DNA from 3 places in the Geminocystis sp. CENA526 genome. Region 2 is predicted to be linked to each of the others. Evidence: predicted binding sites of a transcription regulator. Region 2 holds the regulator's gene; each other region holds the start of a gene.
What was found. Region 2 encodes NtcA, which controls nitrogen genes in cyanobacteria. Its sites were predicted from a motif close to TTTGTANCNNNNGNTACAAA; they were not measured.
Positions count from the first base shown of each region.

Region 1: a site for NtcA is predicted at 3,513-3,532, ahead of gifA (glutamine synthetase inactivation factor IF7A). Genes of this name have one in related genera too.
Region 3: a site for NtcA is predicted at 2,925-2,944, ahead of glnA (type I glutamate--ammonia ligase). Genes of this name have one in related genera too.

Region 1 is NZ_JBLZFY010000059.1:631-5,602, reverse strand. It holds gene ACN4EE_RS14770 (class I SAM-dependent DNA methyltransferase) at 1-322, shown strand, start outside; gene ACN4EE_RS14765 (cupin domain-containing protein) at 360-647, opposite strand; gene ACN4EE_RS14760 (GNAT family N-acetyltransferase) at 757-1,035, shown strand; gene ACN4EE_RS14755 (GNAT family N-acetyltransferase) at 1,165-1,554, shown strand; gene ACN4EE_RS14750 (dihydroorotase) at 1,722-2,999, opposite strand; gene ACN4EE_RS14745 (hypothetical protein) at 3,057-3,299, opposite strand; gene gifA (glutamine synthetase inactivation factor IF7A) at 3,592-3,792, shown strand; gene glgA (glycogen synthase GlgA) at 4,008-4,972, opposite strand, start outside.
Region 2 is NZ_JBLZFY010000008.1:2,647-7,618, reverse strand. It holds gene rodA (rod shape-determining protein RodA) at 1-342, opposite strand, end outside; gene ACN4EE_RS03995 (NblA/ycf18 family protein) at 586-753, opposite strand; gene fabI (enoyl-ACP reductase FabI) at 1,005-1,790, opposite strand; gene ntcA (global nitrogen regulator NtcA) at 1,947-2,624, shown strand; gene ACN4EE_RS03980 (ABC transporter permease) at 2,820-3,935, opposite strand; gene ACN4EE_RS03975 (slr1957 family protein) at 4,002-4,313, opposite strand; gene ACN4EE_RS03970 (phycobilisome rod-core linker polypeptide) at 4,516-4,972, opposite strand, start outside.
Region 3 is NZ_JBLZFY010000027.1:7,818-12,789, forward strand. It holds gene fmt (methionyl-tRNA formyltransferase) at 125-1,120, opposite strand; gene ACN4EE_RS09620 (L-threonylcarbamoyladenylate synthase) at 1,214-1,789, shown strand; gene ACN4EE_RS09625 (glycosyltransferase family 2 protein) at 1,884-2,888, shown strand; gene glnA (type I glutamate--ammonia ligase) at 3,026-4,447, shown strand; gene ACN4EE_RS09635 (MerR family DNA-binding transcriptional regulator) at 4,556-4,771, shown strand; gene ACN4EE_RS09640 (ABC transporter ATP-binding protein) at 4,866-4,972, opposite strand, start outside.

The DNA.
Region 1 (4,972 bases), on a different contig from region 2:
TACTATTGTTTATAATAACTATCCTTTCCCTGAAAATGTGACAGAAAAACAACGGGAAAAAGTAGCAAATTTAGCTCAAAAAATACTGGATATTAGAAACAATTATCCTGATAGTAGTTTAGCGGATTTGTACGATCGATTAACCATGCCTAATGACTTAGTAAAAGCCCATCAAAACCTTGACAAAGCAGTGGATTTATGCTATAGAAAACAACCTTTTTCCAGTGAATTAAACCGCATTGAATTTCTGTTTAATTTATACGAAAGTATGACAGCACCGTTATTAAAAATTGACAAGAAAAGTAAAAATCCCCGTAAATAAACGAGGATTAATAGGTGTTATATTTTTTAAAGAATAATTATGAGCAACTAACAGATTTATCGCCACGATTAAAGGCTTCTACCGCCTCAATAACTTTCTTTAAATCTTCATCATTCTGCATTTGTGCTAATTCTGAAGGAAACTGATTGCTAACAGAGTTAACATACTCCATAAAATAAGTACTGTGATTCATGCCGTGACGACGTGCCACACTATGAAAATCAAAATCATTTTTCTGAGTCCATTGAGGAATATTATTTAAGTCAGTAATATTTAGCTTTTTTTGTTCTTCAACTGCTATACTAAATAACAATTTAATCGCCATAAAAAATGCCGAAATAATTAAATAATAAATTAATTAGAAGAATAACCATGACAATAATGACAAACAATAATTTTATTATCAGATCGAAGATGAATCAGAATTAGAATTAATGATTAATTGGGCAAAAAAAGAAGGTTGGAATCCGGGTAAATACGACCTAAAAACTTTTTATCATACTGATTCACAAGGCTTTTTTATTGGTAAGTTAAATAATGAATCGATCGGTTGTATTTCTGCTATTTCCTATGATGAATATTTTGGGTTTTTAGGTTTTTATATAGTCAAATCAGATTTTAGAGGAAAAGGTTACGGGATACAATTATGGAGACACGCCCTTAGTCATTTAAAAGAAAGAAATATTGGTTTAGATGGAGTAGTTGCTCAATAAGAAAACTATCAGAAATTTAGCTTTAAAATCGCTTATAACAATATTCGTTATCAATGTCAAGTTGATAATAAAAAGTATGATATTTCAAACAATTTAATAGACTTAAATAAGGTTAATTTTCAAGAATTAATGACTTATGATAATCAATGTTTTCCTGCGTCAAGAGAAAAATTTTTAAGTAATTGGATTACCCAAGAAAAAAGCGAGGCTTTAGGTTTTATAAAAAATCAAGAATTATTAGGTTATGGTATAATTCGCCCCGCAGATAATGGTTATCGTATAGGTAGTTTATATGCAAATAATTTAGAAATTGCTGATCAAATTTATCAAGGTTTAACTATCCATAAAAATAATTGTCAAGTGTTTATCGATATTCCTAGCAGTAATTTATTGGCTCAAAAAATAGTAGAAAAATATCAAATGTTGCCAGTTTTTGAAACTGCTAGAATGTACAATAAAACCTTTCCCAATGTGGCAATTAACAAAATTTTTGGAGTCACCACTTTAGAGTTAGGTTAGCTTGAAAATTTGGAATGAAAATTAAATAATTTAGTTGAGTCAGATTGTCACTGCGAGGCAACGAAGCAACCTGAAGCAATCTCTCTCTTAAAATAAATTGTCTATTTTATTAAATCCTTATTCCTTTAGAATTAATTTCTTTTTTCACTATTTCTGCTAATTGCTAATTACCTAATCGATATATTTTTCATCAAAGTCGAGTTAATAACTTTGCCTTTTATTTGTTTATCTAACCAATAGGTATTATAAGATAAAGATTTTAATTGAGATGGTGTGACTTGCCATGATTGTTGCGGTGAAAATAAGACTAATTCCGCAGGTTGCCCTATTTGTAACTTAATTGGTTCTTGATTTAAACACTTTAAGGGGTTAACACTTAAACTGCGCCACAATTCCAAAGGCGATAATTCTCCCGTGATAACCAGATTTTGCCACAATAAAGGCAATATTAATTCTAAACCGATCGAACCTTGGGGCGCATCAGCAAAAGCAACGGTTTTTTCTTCATAAGTATAAGGAGTATGATCCACCACGATCGAATCGATGATATTATCTTTTATACCCTGTACTAAAGCAGTTCGATCGATTTGAGTACCCAAAGGAGGCTCAAACCTAAGATTAGGGTTATAACTAGCTATCATTTCCGTATTCAACAACAGATGATGCCAATTCACACTTGCCGTGATGGGTAAATTATTTTCCTTCCCTTGTTTAATTAATTGTACTCCTCGTGCGGTAGAGATGCGCATTAAATGAACAGGAGTTTTCGTTAAAGACACCAATTCTAAAATAGAAGCAATAGCAATAGTTTCCGCAATTTCGGGATTGCCTACCAACCCAAGACGAACAGATGTACGACTTTCCCTCATAACTCCATTACCCCTTAATGACATATTAGTAGGCACTAAAGCCACAGGTAAATTAAAAGGATGAGCGTATTCTAATAACTTTCTGACCAATTGTAAATTGTTATGAGGGCGATTATCCGTAAAACCGATAACACCAGCCTCCGCTAATTCTGCCAACTGTGCCATAACGTCACCCTGCAAATTTTGAGTTAACGCCCCCCAGATATAAAATTCAGTATCAAAGGTTTTTTGTTTTATCCATGCCACGATACTAGGATTGTCGATAACAGGATTCGTATTCGGTAAAATTCCCACACGAGAAAACCCTCCAGCTTGGGAGGCTTCACTTAAACTTGCTAAAGTTTCCCTTTCTTCGTAGCCCGGTTCACCACTGCGACTATACAAATCCACTAATGCAGGTGCTAAAATTAAACCCGTGCCGTCAATAATTTCTGTTGCTTCATCATCAGAGATAATATTATCGCTAATGTCTGTAATGATACCCTCAGTTAACAATACATCACTAACTCGATCGATGTCAGAAACTGGGTTTAAAATTCTTATTTGTTGAAAAAGTTGTCTATTATTCACAGTGATTTCTCTAAAAATTGGATTTTACAATCCCTATCACTCGAATAATTATACCCTAAAGGATCAATTACCTATGGTAAACTGAGAACTCATATTCCATGCCTGAGTAACAATTTTACTTAACCATTGTCGTTGTACAGGATCAAGTATAGGATCATCTTGTAAAACTTCCGCAATTAAATCTTCTAAGGATTTGCCCTGATAACGGGCAGATGTAACAACTTTAGCAATAGCTTGGGCTACCATTTCTTCAGAAATGCGATTATGGGGAGAATCAAAATCATAGGTAAAGCAGGGTATCATCATAGGTAAAAAATAAGAATTTGATTAAGATTTGTAAACACTTTTTCATTTTAAAGTTTTTAAGAGTGTAACGCAAAACCCAATTATTAGATCAAAATTACTTATTTTTTTAATATTTTGTAATTAACACAGAGGGAAAAGGAAATAGTTTTTAATTGTTAATTGTTAATCGTTAATTGTTAATTCTTTTATTAAGTTTTATTAAAATAACTGATTTTAGTAGCAATTTATACAGAATTTTGTTTAAGATATGGATATATGAAAAAAAATTTAAAATTTTAGGAGACAAAGATATATGAATACCCAAAATCAAGCCCGTGCATTAATGATGCGTCATCATCAAATGATTAAAAATCGTCAACAATCCATGTTAGGACGCACCGCCGAAGAAATCGGTATGGATATTAACCCTTCAGAATATTGGAATCCCACCCAAGGCAAACCTAACGCTAGTTTCCGTGTAAGTTACGATCGTAGTCATGCTTCCTTAAGTTAATCAATGAATAGTGAATAATTGATAGTGAATAGTTAATAGTTATTAAAACCGACTTTACTCTAAATAATATAAGGTTTCGAGATTGCTTCAGATTGCTTCGTGCCTCGCAACGCTGCACGATTTATTACATGGTGGGTTATTAATTAACGACTAAAACTCACCTTAATTCCTCATTCTGCATTCTTCATTCTTCATTCTTCATTCTGCATTCCTCATTAATTAATCGCTTCTTCGTACATTTTCAGATATTCAAGAGCGGATTTATACCAACTGAAATCCTGATTCATTGCTCGAATTTGCAGTTTTTGCCATTCTTTTTTAAAACGGAAACCTTCGTAGGCTCGAATCATGCAAGTATATAAGTCTAAGGGTTCATATCGATCGAAACTATAACCAGTACCCGATTCAGTGCTAGGATCAAAGAAAGATACCGTATCCACTAAACCGCCCGTTTTGCGTACAATGGGAATTGCACCATAACGCATAGCCAATAATTGACTGATACCACAAGGCTCAAATCGAGAAGGCATTAAGAAAGCATCGATACCGCTATAAACCCGCCGAGAGATAGCTTCATTGTGTAATAACTGTACAGAAATTCGCCCCCGATGACGGGAAGACATTTCCCATAACTGGGTTTCGTAAAATCGATCGCCCGTACCGAGTATAATTAACTGAGCATCCGTATAAGCCAAGAATCGCTCGATCGTTTGTAATATTAAATCAATACCTTTTTGCTCTACTAAACGAGTCACCATACCCACTAAGAAAGCATTGCGGTTAACATCTAAACCTGACTCCTCCTGAAGGGTAATTTTATTAAAACGGCGTTTATCAAGGGTTTCAGTGGTAAAATTTTGCTGAATTAACTTATCTGTGGCTGGATTATATTTATCAATATCAATACCATTAACGATACCGCGCATTTTACCGCTCAACCAAGACAGTAAACCGTGTAATTTTTCGCCGTATTCTTCTGTTTGAATTTGTTGGGCATAAGTAGGAGATACCGTATTCACTAAATTAGCAAACTGTATCGCCGCCGCCATGGTATTGTCTCCTTGCATATACCAAGGACACCACGTCATTTGTTCTAATAGTTCCCGTCCGGGTCCTTGATAAGCTAAATTATGAATAGTAAAAATAGTACTAATATCAGGAGACTCGTGCATCCACACAG
Region 2 (4,972 bases):
GACGATAAAACCTACTTTAGCAAATTCGGAGGGTTGGAAGTGAAAACCGCCTAAATTAATCCATCTTTGCGCACCATTAACGGTATCTCCCGCAAAAATGACAACTACTAACAGTATATTGGTTATGGCGTAGGTTATCCAATGAAATCGTAATAGTATTTCGTAGGGAAAATAGGATAAACCCATTAAAATAATAAAACCCACCACTGTCATAATTAGCTGTTGTTGCCAATCAGATATTTGCTCATAGCTTTGGGTACTATAAATAATTAAAGAACCAAAGGAGCTTAATCCCACTATTAAGCAGATTAAAAACCAATCTAAATTTCTGGTATTATTCACGTTCGATCGAGATCATTAAAACTTCATTGTTGATAGTCTAGCTTAATAATTGTCCTTTCGTGGTTAGATTAGTTCGATCGAGCTTAAACATTTTAGACATAATGTAGCGACAATAAAAAAATTCAGTAAAAGACGTTGTTGAGATAAAAAATAAAAGACATAGAATTTAGATAACAGTTAACAAAGAATCTCATTGCCGAGAAATACAATGATTATCAAATTTACAACAACGTCTAGGGAATTTTACACATTTTTGAATAATTGTTTCATTAAGTTATCTTTCACCATCATCTGACGAAATACCTCAATTAAATATTCTTGGGCTTGTTCTTGACTTAACTTTTTAACTTGATCTTTGAGAACTTCCAACTTAAATTGTTGTTCCAAACTCAGTTTAGTAGGTGTTTCCATTAGTTTTACTCCTCAATTAATTCATTAGATATAAATAACCTAACATAAGGATATTAAAACCGCAACTTTGTCAAGCAATCTGTCTAAATTGTTACTTTTTTTAACATTTTTAAAAAGTACGGTTGTCTCAAAGTACTTCAGATAGGTTTAAACCCAATATTTATTAGAAATCAGAAATCTATATAAAAATCTTCATTCTTCATTCTTCATTCTTCATTCTTCATTCTTCATTCTTCATTCTTCATTCCTAATTACCCTTGAGTCATGCCCATTATTTCGTAACCTGCATCAACATAAATAATTTGTCCAGTAATACCACTAGCTAAATCACTGCACAAAAAGGCGGCGGTGTTGCCTACTTCGATTTGAGTTACGGTACGTTTTAAGGGGGCAACGGCTTCCACATGGTGAATCATGTCTAAAATACCCCCAACGGCTGAAGATGCAAGGGTGCGGATGGGACCCGCCGAAATAGCATTTACCCTTACATTTTGACTACCTAATTCGGAGGCTAAATAACGCACACTCATTTCTAAGGCTGATTTAGCAATACCCATAACGTTATAGTTGGGAATGACTTTTACTCCTCCTAAATAGCTTAAGGTGACAATACTTCCTCCCGATGCCATCATGGGTTTAGCTGATTGTACTAAACGAGTGAGAGAATAGGCACTAATATCGAGGGCTGTTTTAAAACCATCACGGGAAGTGTTGCTAAAATCTCCTGCTAAATCGTCTTTTTGAGCAAAGGCTAAACAATGGATTAAAATATCGATATGTCCCCATTTTTCTTTAATTTGGGCAAAGGTTTCATCTATTTGAGCATCATCTTGTACGTTACAGGGTAAAAAAACGCTAGGGTTTAAAGGGGCAACTAATTCTCCTACTTTTTTCTCAAATCTCCCTTTTTCATCGGGCAGGTAGGTGACACCAATATTTGCCCCTGCTTTATGTAGCTGTTGAGCAATACCCCATGCGATCGATTTATTATTAGCAATACCAGTTACAAGGGCATTTTTTCCTTTTAAATCTAACATATTCTTGATTTTTTCTTTAATTTTCTGTAATATCTGACAATAATTGATTAAACTAATTACGTTATAGATAGTTATCTAGTTTACAATTACTTATCTTCTTATAAAAAGTGTCCTTTATTCGATCGAACATTAAATATTATTAAGTAACTATCCCCTATGCAATCAATCTTAAATCAAGAACAACCTTTAGCCTCTGTATTTCGTCAAATTGGAGCTGGAATTTATACTCCTGTAGTGGAAAGATTTGAACGTGGTAAGACAATTTTTTTTCCCGGAGATCCAGCAGAAAGGGTATATTTTTTAATGAAGGGTGCTGTCAAATTGTCACGGGTGTATGAAGCAGGAGAGGAAATAACAGTAGCTTTATTGAGAGAAAATAGTGTTTTTGGGGTTTTGTCTTTGGTAACAGGGCAAAAGTCCGATCGATTCTATCATGCGGTGGCTTTCACTCCTGTAGAATTATTATCAGCCCCTATTGAGCATTTTCAACGAGCGTTAAGAGATAATCCTGAACTATCACGACTTATGTTACAAGGATTGTCTTCTCGAATTTTACAAACAGAATTAATGATTGAAACCCTTGCCCATCGTGACATGGCTTCTCGTTTAGTTAGTTTCCTGTTGATACTATGTCGAGATTTTGGGATTCCTAGCCTTAATGGTGTTACGATCGATCTCAAACTATCCCATCAGGCTATTGCCGAAGCCATTGGTTCAACACGGGTGACGGTAACAAGATTACTAGGAGAATTAAGACAAGACGGCTTGATTTCTATTACCAAGAAAAAAATTACAGTCCATAATCCAGTCGCATTAAGTCAACAATTTGCTTAAAAATTGAGTAATAAGTAGGGTTTGCTCAAAAAGTGTTTTAGTTAGGGGGTGCACAAAAAGTATTTTGATGAGGGTAAGTATCAGGTGTCAGGTGTCAGGTGTCAGGTTAAAGAATGAAAAATCAAGATTTTGAATCTAATCATTAGCTTTAGACTATATTTATTATTACGATTTAGTTTCAAGAACCCTTAATTCTTAATTCCTAATGCTTTTGGGATCGAGTGCATCCCTTAATCCATCCCCTAATAAATTAAAAGATAGTACCGTTAAAATAATTAAAATAGCAGGAGGAAAAATTAGCCAAGGTTGTAAAACTAATACCGAAGCATTGGAGGCTAATGACAGTAAATTACCCCAACTGGGATCGGGTTGTTGAATGCCTAAACCAATCAAACTTAATACAGATTCTGCCACGATAAAACTAGGAATGGAAAGAGTGGCAGAAATGACTATATAAGTCGCTGTTTGCGGTAAAATATGCTTGATAATAATATAGAAAGAATTTGCCCCGATCGATCTAGCAGACTGCACAAATTCTTGTTCTTTGAGGGTTAAAACTTGCCCCCTAATAACTCTAGCTAAACCCGACCAACCGATAAAAGAAGTAATTAAAATAATTAACATAAATCTCTGCGCACTGCTCAAACTCGGCGGTAAAACGGCGGCTAATGCTACTAATAAATAAATACCCGGTATGGTCATCAAAACTTCCACCAGTCGCATTAAAATATTGTCTAAAATGCCTCCAAAATAACCTGCAATGCCTCCAATTATCATGCCGAGGGGAAAAGAAATTAAAATGCCAATTAAGCCAATAAAAAGGCTAATTCTTCCGCCAAATAATATTCTACTAAATTGATCTCTACCCTGTTCATCTGTGCCTAAAAGATTAATTTTTCCTTCTCCTAAAGTACCGAATAAACGTCTTTGCAGAGTAAAACCTGAGAAGATTTCTACCTCGTCAAAGGTGGGGGGTAAAGGTAATTTTATTTGTAAAAATTGATAGGGTTCACCCTTAACAAATAAACGAATGGGAGAAGGTTTTGTGTAGTCTATTTCTAAGGTTCGATCGCCCGTGTTTATATCGGTTCGTCCTTGAGTAGTAGGATATACATGAAGTCCGATAAATTGTTTATCTTGATTACGCCAATAAATAGTAGTTGGTGGCAATAAAGAACCATTTTCCTGAGCAGAATAGGGATTATAGGGGGCAATAAAATCCGCACCTAATACCATAGCATAAAAAAATACAAGAATGATAAACCCTGATTTTGCCAAAGGATTATTTTTTAGTTTTCGCCACCAATTCATGAAGAATGAAGAATTAAGAATGAAGAATTAAGAATGAAGAATTAAAAATTATGCACTATTCACTATTCACTCTACTTCAAAATGTCCCACCACGATCGAACAAAAAGCAAAAGCAAACACTAAAGGCATAGGACAATTGAGAAAATAAGTTAAAAGTATTGCCGTTAAAGTAATTATAATAGCACTTCCCAACCAAATTTTTTCCTGTGGAGAAAAGCCTTTTTCAGCTTTGATTTCAATTAAAGTTTCTTTAGGAATGGGCAAAGGTATAACCCCATGAGGAGGAAAAGCCCAATAATCACGGCGTTCTACAAACAGATCAGTCCAACCGTTTTTATTACACCATTCTTTAATCCAGTCGTCGGAAAAATGTTTCATTACCCTTTATGAAATTTGATTCTTACTTTTTCAGATTATCAAATGTTTTAAAAAGGGTTTTATTTTGTTTATTAAATTTAATATTTAAGAAATTTTTTTGAGTATAAATACTCAGATGGGAACTAGAAATTAGGAACAAGAAATCATCTCTTCCTAATTATTCATTCCTCAATTTCTGATCAACTATCAACTTTAAATCAACTTAACGGCGGTAAGGAACTTTATCTAAACTGATATTTCCTGCCGAAACACGGGGAGTGGGAGCTGGTTTAGCATTAATGCTACGAGCCATATTGAGGTATAAAGAAGGATCTCCTGCTTTTGCCTGTTTTTCTTGAGGTACGAAACGGCGTACTTGATTTTGCCAGATAATTTGAGGGAATCCGAGAACGCCACGATAGTAAGCATCGTAACGAGGAGAAGAAATATTAAAGGGTCTTTCTCCTAATTCCCGGGAAGGTAAATTACGACGGCGTTGGTAAGGTACGATGTCATAACCAAAGTTTTCTAAGTATTCATCGGAGTTTAATAACTCATCAATGAAGCCTTTAATCCCTTTATTTACTACCACGATCGACCAAGCAATTTTTTCTCTTTCGCTGTAAGGCTCACGACCCAATACTTTTTGAATACAGTGCTGTACAAAGCGATAGTTACTA
Region 3 (4,972 bases), on a different contig from region 2:
ATTGGGAATAACTACTGTAGAAGAGCCATAATAATTGATTTTCTAACCATAAAAAATGACTATATTTCTTATCAATGATAGTTTTTAGTTATATTAAATTTTCGAGAATGAAAACGTCCTGCTTTTAGATAAGTTTTTCACCTATTTTTAGATGACTACCGTTAATAAAATTCCATGCAGATTGCAGTTTTTTCCCTGCTAATTGCACTTCTAATATTAACAATAATCCTGCTCCAGTTTGCACAATAAAACCAAAATTTTTCACGGTTTTAACTATTTCTCCAATATCCCCCGAAAGGTTATCTATATCTTGTAAAAAAGATGGTAATTTACTTAAATGAGAAGGTAAATTTAAGGTATCAATTTCTGTTAAGGGAATGCTTTGAGTTATTTTTAAATTTTGCGATCGAAATGTGGTGATACAATGGGGATAAAATGCCCTAATTTGGTTATGAATTTGTAATGCTGATTGATGCCAATTAATTTGATAATCTGCTTTGTCAATTAAACGTGCATAAGTGGCTAATTCTTCATTTTGAGGGATAGGTTGAATTTCTTTTGCCTCTAATTTTGCGAGGGTTTCTATCAATAAATCTGCACCTTGTTGTGCTAATTTTACAGATAATTCTTCTACATTAGTTAAAAGTTCGATCGAAGTATAGGCTTTTAATAGCATATCACCCGTGTCCATACCTTCATCCATCAGCATAGTAGTTATACCCATTTCCGTTTTTCCATCATAAATACTCCACTGAATCGGTGCCGCCCCTCGATATTCAGGTAAAATTGAACCATGAACATTGATACAGCCTAATTTTGGCATATTCAGGATTTTTTTTGATAAAATTTGCCCATAGGCAACCACCACAAAAACGTCAGCGTGACTTTTCTGCAACAATTCAAGGGTATCCTTATCTTTTTTGATGCGAAGGGGTTGCCAGACAGGCAAATCATACTTTAAAGCCAACTCCTTCACAGGAGAAGGTATCATCTTATTTCCCCTACCCCGTCTTTTATCAGGTTGAGTGACAACGGCGGTGACATCATAATCACTGTGATTAAGTAATGATTGTAAACTGTTAACCGCAAAATCTGGTGTACCAAAAAAAACTATACGCATTTTTTAAGTGAATAGTGAATAGTGGATAGTGAATAGTGGATAGTGGATAGTGGATAGTTTTTAATTCTTAATTCTTAATTCTTAATTCTTCTCATGGTTTCTATTTCTGTTTTAATCCAAAAGGCGATCGAAAATCAAGTAGTCAGCTTTCCTACTGACACATTACCAGCTTTAGCTGTAAAACCTAGTCATAGCGAATTAATCTTTGAGTTGAAACAAAGAAGTTATGAAAAACCCTTGATATTAATGGTTAGCAGTGTAGATGAAATCTGGCAATATGTTAAAGGTACACATGAAGAATTAAAAATTTGGCAAGACATCGCCTATCAATATCTCCCCGGTGGTTTAACTATGGTATTACCTGCTTCTTCCTTAATCCCACCGAAAATGAATCCTCTTAATCCTAATAGTATAGGGGTTCGTGTACCTAACAGTTCGATCGCGCAGGAAATTCTCCGTCAAACAGGAGGAATGGCAACCACTAGCGCTAATTTATCGGGAGAAGAAGCCTTAACGGATATGTATGCCATAGCCAAAAAATTTCCCTCCGTTTATGCCTTAGATTATGACAATAAAGAATATTCTGGCATCGCCTCTACAGTGATAAAATGGACAGGAGAAAATTGGCAAACTCTACGACAAGGAAAAATCATCATTAGTAATAAATAGTCATTGCGAGGTAACGAAGCAATCTGAAGCCATCTCTCACCAAATTTAGAGAGAAAAAATAAAACTATTAGTATTAAATATTAACAATCAATTAATGGTGAAAAAAAATCAACCAGAATTATCTTTATTAATACCTTGTTATAACGAAGCCGAAAATTTAGATATTCTTTTTTCTCGTTTGCAATCAGTCTTAAATCCCCTTAATTTAGACTATGAAATAGTTTGCATTAACGATGGTAGTAAAGATGACACTTTAAAACTTTTGATTGATTATCACGATCGAGATAAACGTATTAAAATTATTAATTTATCCCGTAATTTTGGTAAAGAAATCGCCATGAGTGCAGGATTAGATTATACCACAGGAAAAGCCGTAATTCCCATCGATGCCGATTTACAAGACCCACCCGAATTAATTATTGAGTTATTAGAAAAATGGCGAGAAGGTTTTGATATGGTTTATGCCGTGAGAAAATCTCGTCAAGGGGAATCATGGTTAAAGAAAAAAACCGCCGATTATTTCTATAGTTTTATTGGCAAAATTAGTACTATTCCTATTCCTGCTAATACTGGAGATTATCGTTTATTAGATGAAAAAGTCGTCATCGCTTTAAGACAATTACCAGAAAAAAATCGCTTTATGAAAGGTTTATTTTCATGGGTAGGTTATCGCCAAACTGCAATATATTTTGAACGTTTACCAAGATACGGAGGAAAAAGCAGTTTTAACTATTGGAAATTGTGGAATTTTGCATTAGATGGTATCACTTCTTTTAGTTCAATTCCTCTAAAAGTTTGGAGTTATTTTGGTTTATTTATCTCTTTTATCTCTTTATTATACGGTTTATTTTTATTACTAAAAACCTTGATTTTTGGTGTTGATTTACCCGGTTACGCCTCTACTATTGTGACTATTTTATTCTTAGGCGGTATTCAATTAATTACTTTAGGAGTTATCGGCGAATATATTGCCAGAATTTATGAAGAAGTGAAGGGAAGACCATTGTATCTTATCAGAGAAACCTATGGTTTGTTCGATCGAACCGAAAATTACTTGAGTTCCACACAAGAAAATGATAACAAACCTTTAGACGAATAAAAGTTTAAGGGCAATACAGGTAACAAATTTAAAGATTATGTATAAATAGCTACAAAATAAAAATAAATCTATCTTTAGCATTAAGTGTTTGAGCGATTAAACAAATAAAGTAAGTAAAGTTAAAGGAGAAATAGTTAATGCCAGGAACACCCCAAGAAGTCTTACAGATGATCAAAGAGAACAATATTAAAATTATTGATCTCAAATTTATTGATATGCCCGGCATTTGGCAACACTGTTCTTTCTATTATGACCAAATAGATGAAAGTTCTTTCGTTGACGGTGTAGCCTTCGATGGTTCTAGTATTCGTGGTTGGAAAGCCATTAATGACTCCGATATGGCAATGGTACCCGATGCCACCACTGCATGGATCGATCCTTTCTACAAAGAACCCACTTTAAGCATGATTTGTAGTATCAAAGAGCCTCGTACTGGTGAATGGTATTCCAGAGATCCCCGTAGTATTGCAGCTAAAGCGGTTGAATATTTAGCCTCTAGTGGTATCGGTGATACAGCTTATTTTGGTCCTGAAGCTGAGTTTTTCATTTTTGATGATGTTCGTTTCGATCAAACTGAAAACAAAGGTTTTTATTATGTGGACAGCGTTGAAGGTCGTTGGAACTCTGGTAAAGTCGAAGAAGGTGGTAACTTAGGCTATAAACCGGGCTACAAACAGGGATACTTCCCCGTAGCTCCCACTGACACCACCCAAGACATTAGAACAGAAATGCTTTTAACTATGGCGGCTTGTGGTGTACCCATTGAAAAACATCACCACGAAGTAGCAACTGGTGGACAAAATGAGTTAGGAATCAAATTTTCTACCCTTGTTCAAGCGGCAGATTATTTAATGACTTACAAATATTGTATTAAAAACGTAGCGAAAAAATACGGTAAAACCGTTACTTTCATGCCTAAGCCTTTATTTAATGATAATGGTTCTGGTATGCACACTCACCAGTCTCTCTGGAATAACGGTGTACCTTTATTTGCAGGTGATAAGTACGCAGGTTTAAGTCAGATGGCTTTATGGTATATCGGTGGTATTATTAAACACGCTCCTGCTTTATTAGCTTTAACGAACCCTACCACTAACTCTTACAAACGTTTAGTACCCGGTTTTGAAGCTCCTGTAAACTTAGCTTACTCTCAAGGAAATCGATCGGCTTCTATTCGTATTCCTTTATCGGGTACTAACCCCAAAGCGAAACGTTTAGAATTCCGTTGCCCTGATGCTACCAGTAATCCTTATTTAGCGTTTGCAGCGATGTTATGTGCAGGTATCGATGGTATTAAGAATCAAATCGATCCGGGTGAGCCTTTAGACGTGGATATTTATGACTTATCCCCCGAAGAATTAAGCAAAATTCCTTCTACCCCCGGTTCTTTAGAAGCCGCTTTAGAAGCCTTAGAAAATGATCATGCTTTCTTAACTGAGACTGGCGTATTTACCACTGACTTTATTGAAAACTGGATTGAGTACAAACTAGATAATGAGGTTAACCCCATGCGTCTTCGTCCTCATCCTTACGAGTTTTCTTTATACTATGACTGTTAATGACTAAAGAATGACTAAAGCATAAAAAGTTAATATCTTATACAAGAAAATACATAAAAACAAAAAGGTGTGTTAGAATAATAAAAAAATTTTAGCATACCTTTTTTCATGGGAAAAAAAGAATATGTCTCGGCGGCAGAAGCGTCAAAAGCCCTCGGAGTTAGCACTCAAACCCTCCGAAATTGGGATAAAACAGGAAAAATTAGCACCATTAGAACTCCCACAGGACTCAGAAGATACGAACTCTCTAGCGTCATGGGAGAATCTAAAGAAATTACCCTTATTTATGCACGGGTTTCTTCTTATAACTGTACTTTAGACTAATAAAATATTGCAAGACAATAAGTAAGCTAACAAATATTAGCTTAAAAAGAAAGATTTTTTATCAATTATAGTTTTCAGTTAAATATAATTTTCTTTACCCCCCTAAATAGGCTTCTAAAACTCGATCGTCTCCTTGTATTTCGTCAGGAGTACCATCCGCTAAATTTGTCCCTTCAGCTAATACCCAAACATGACTACAAA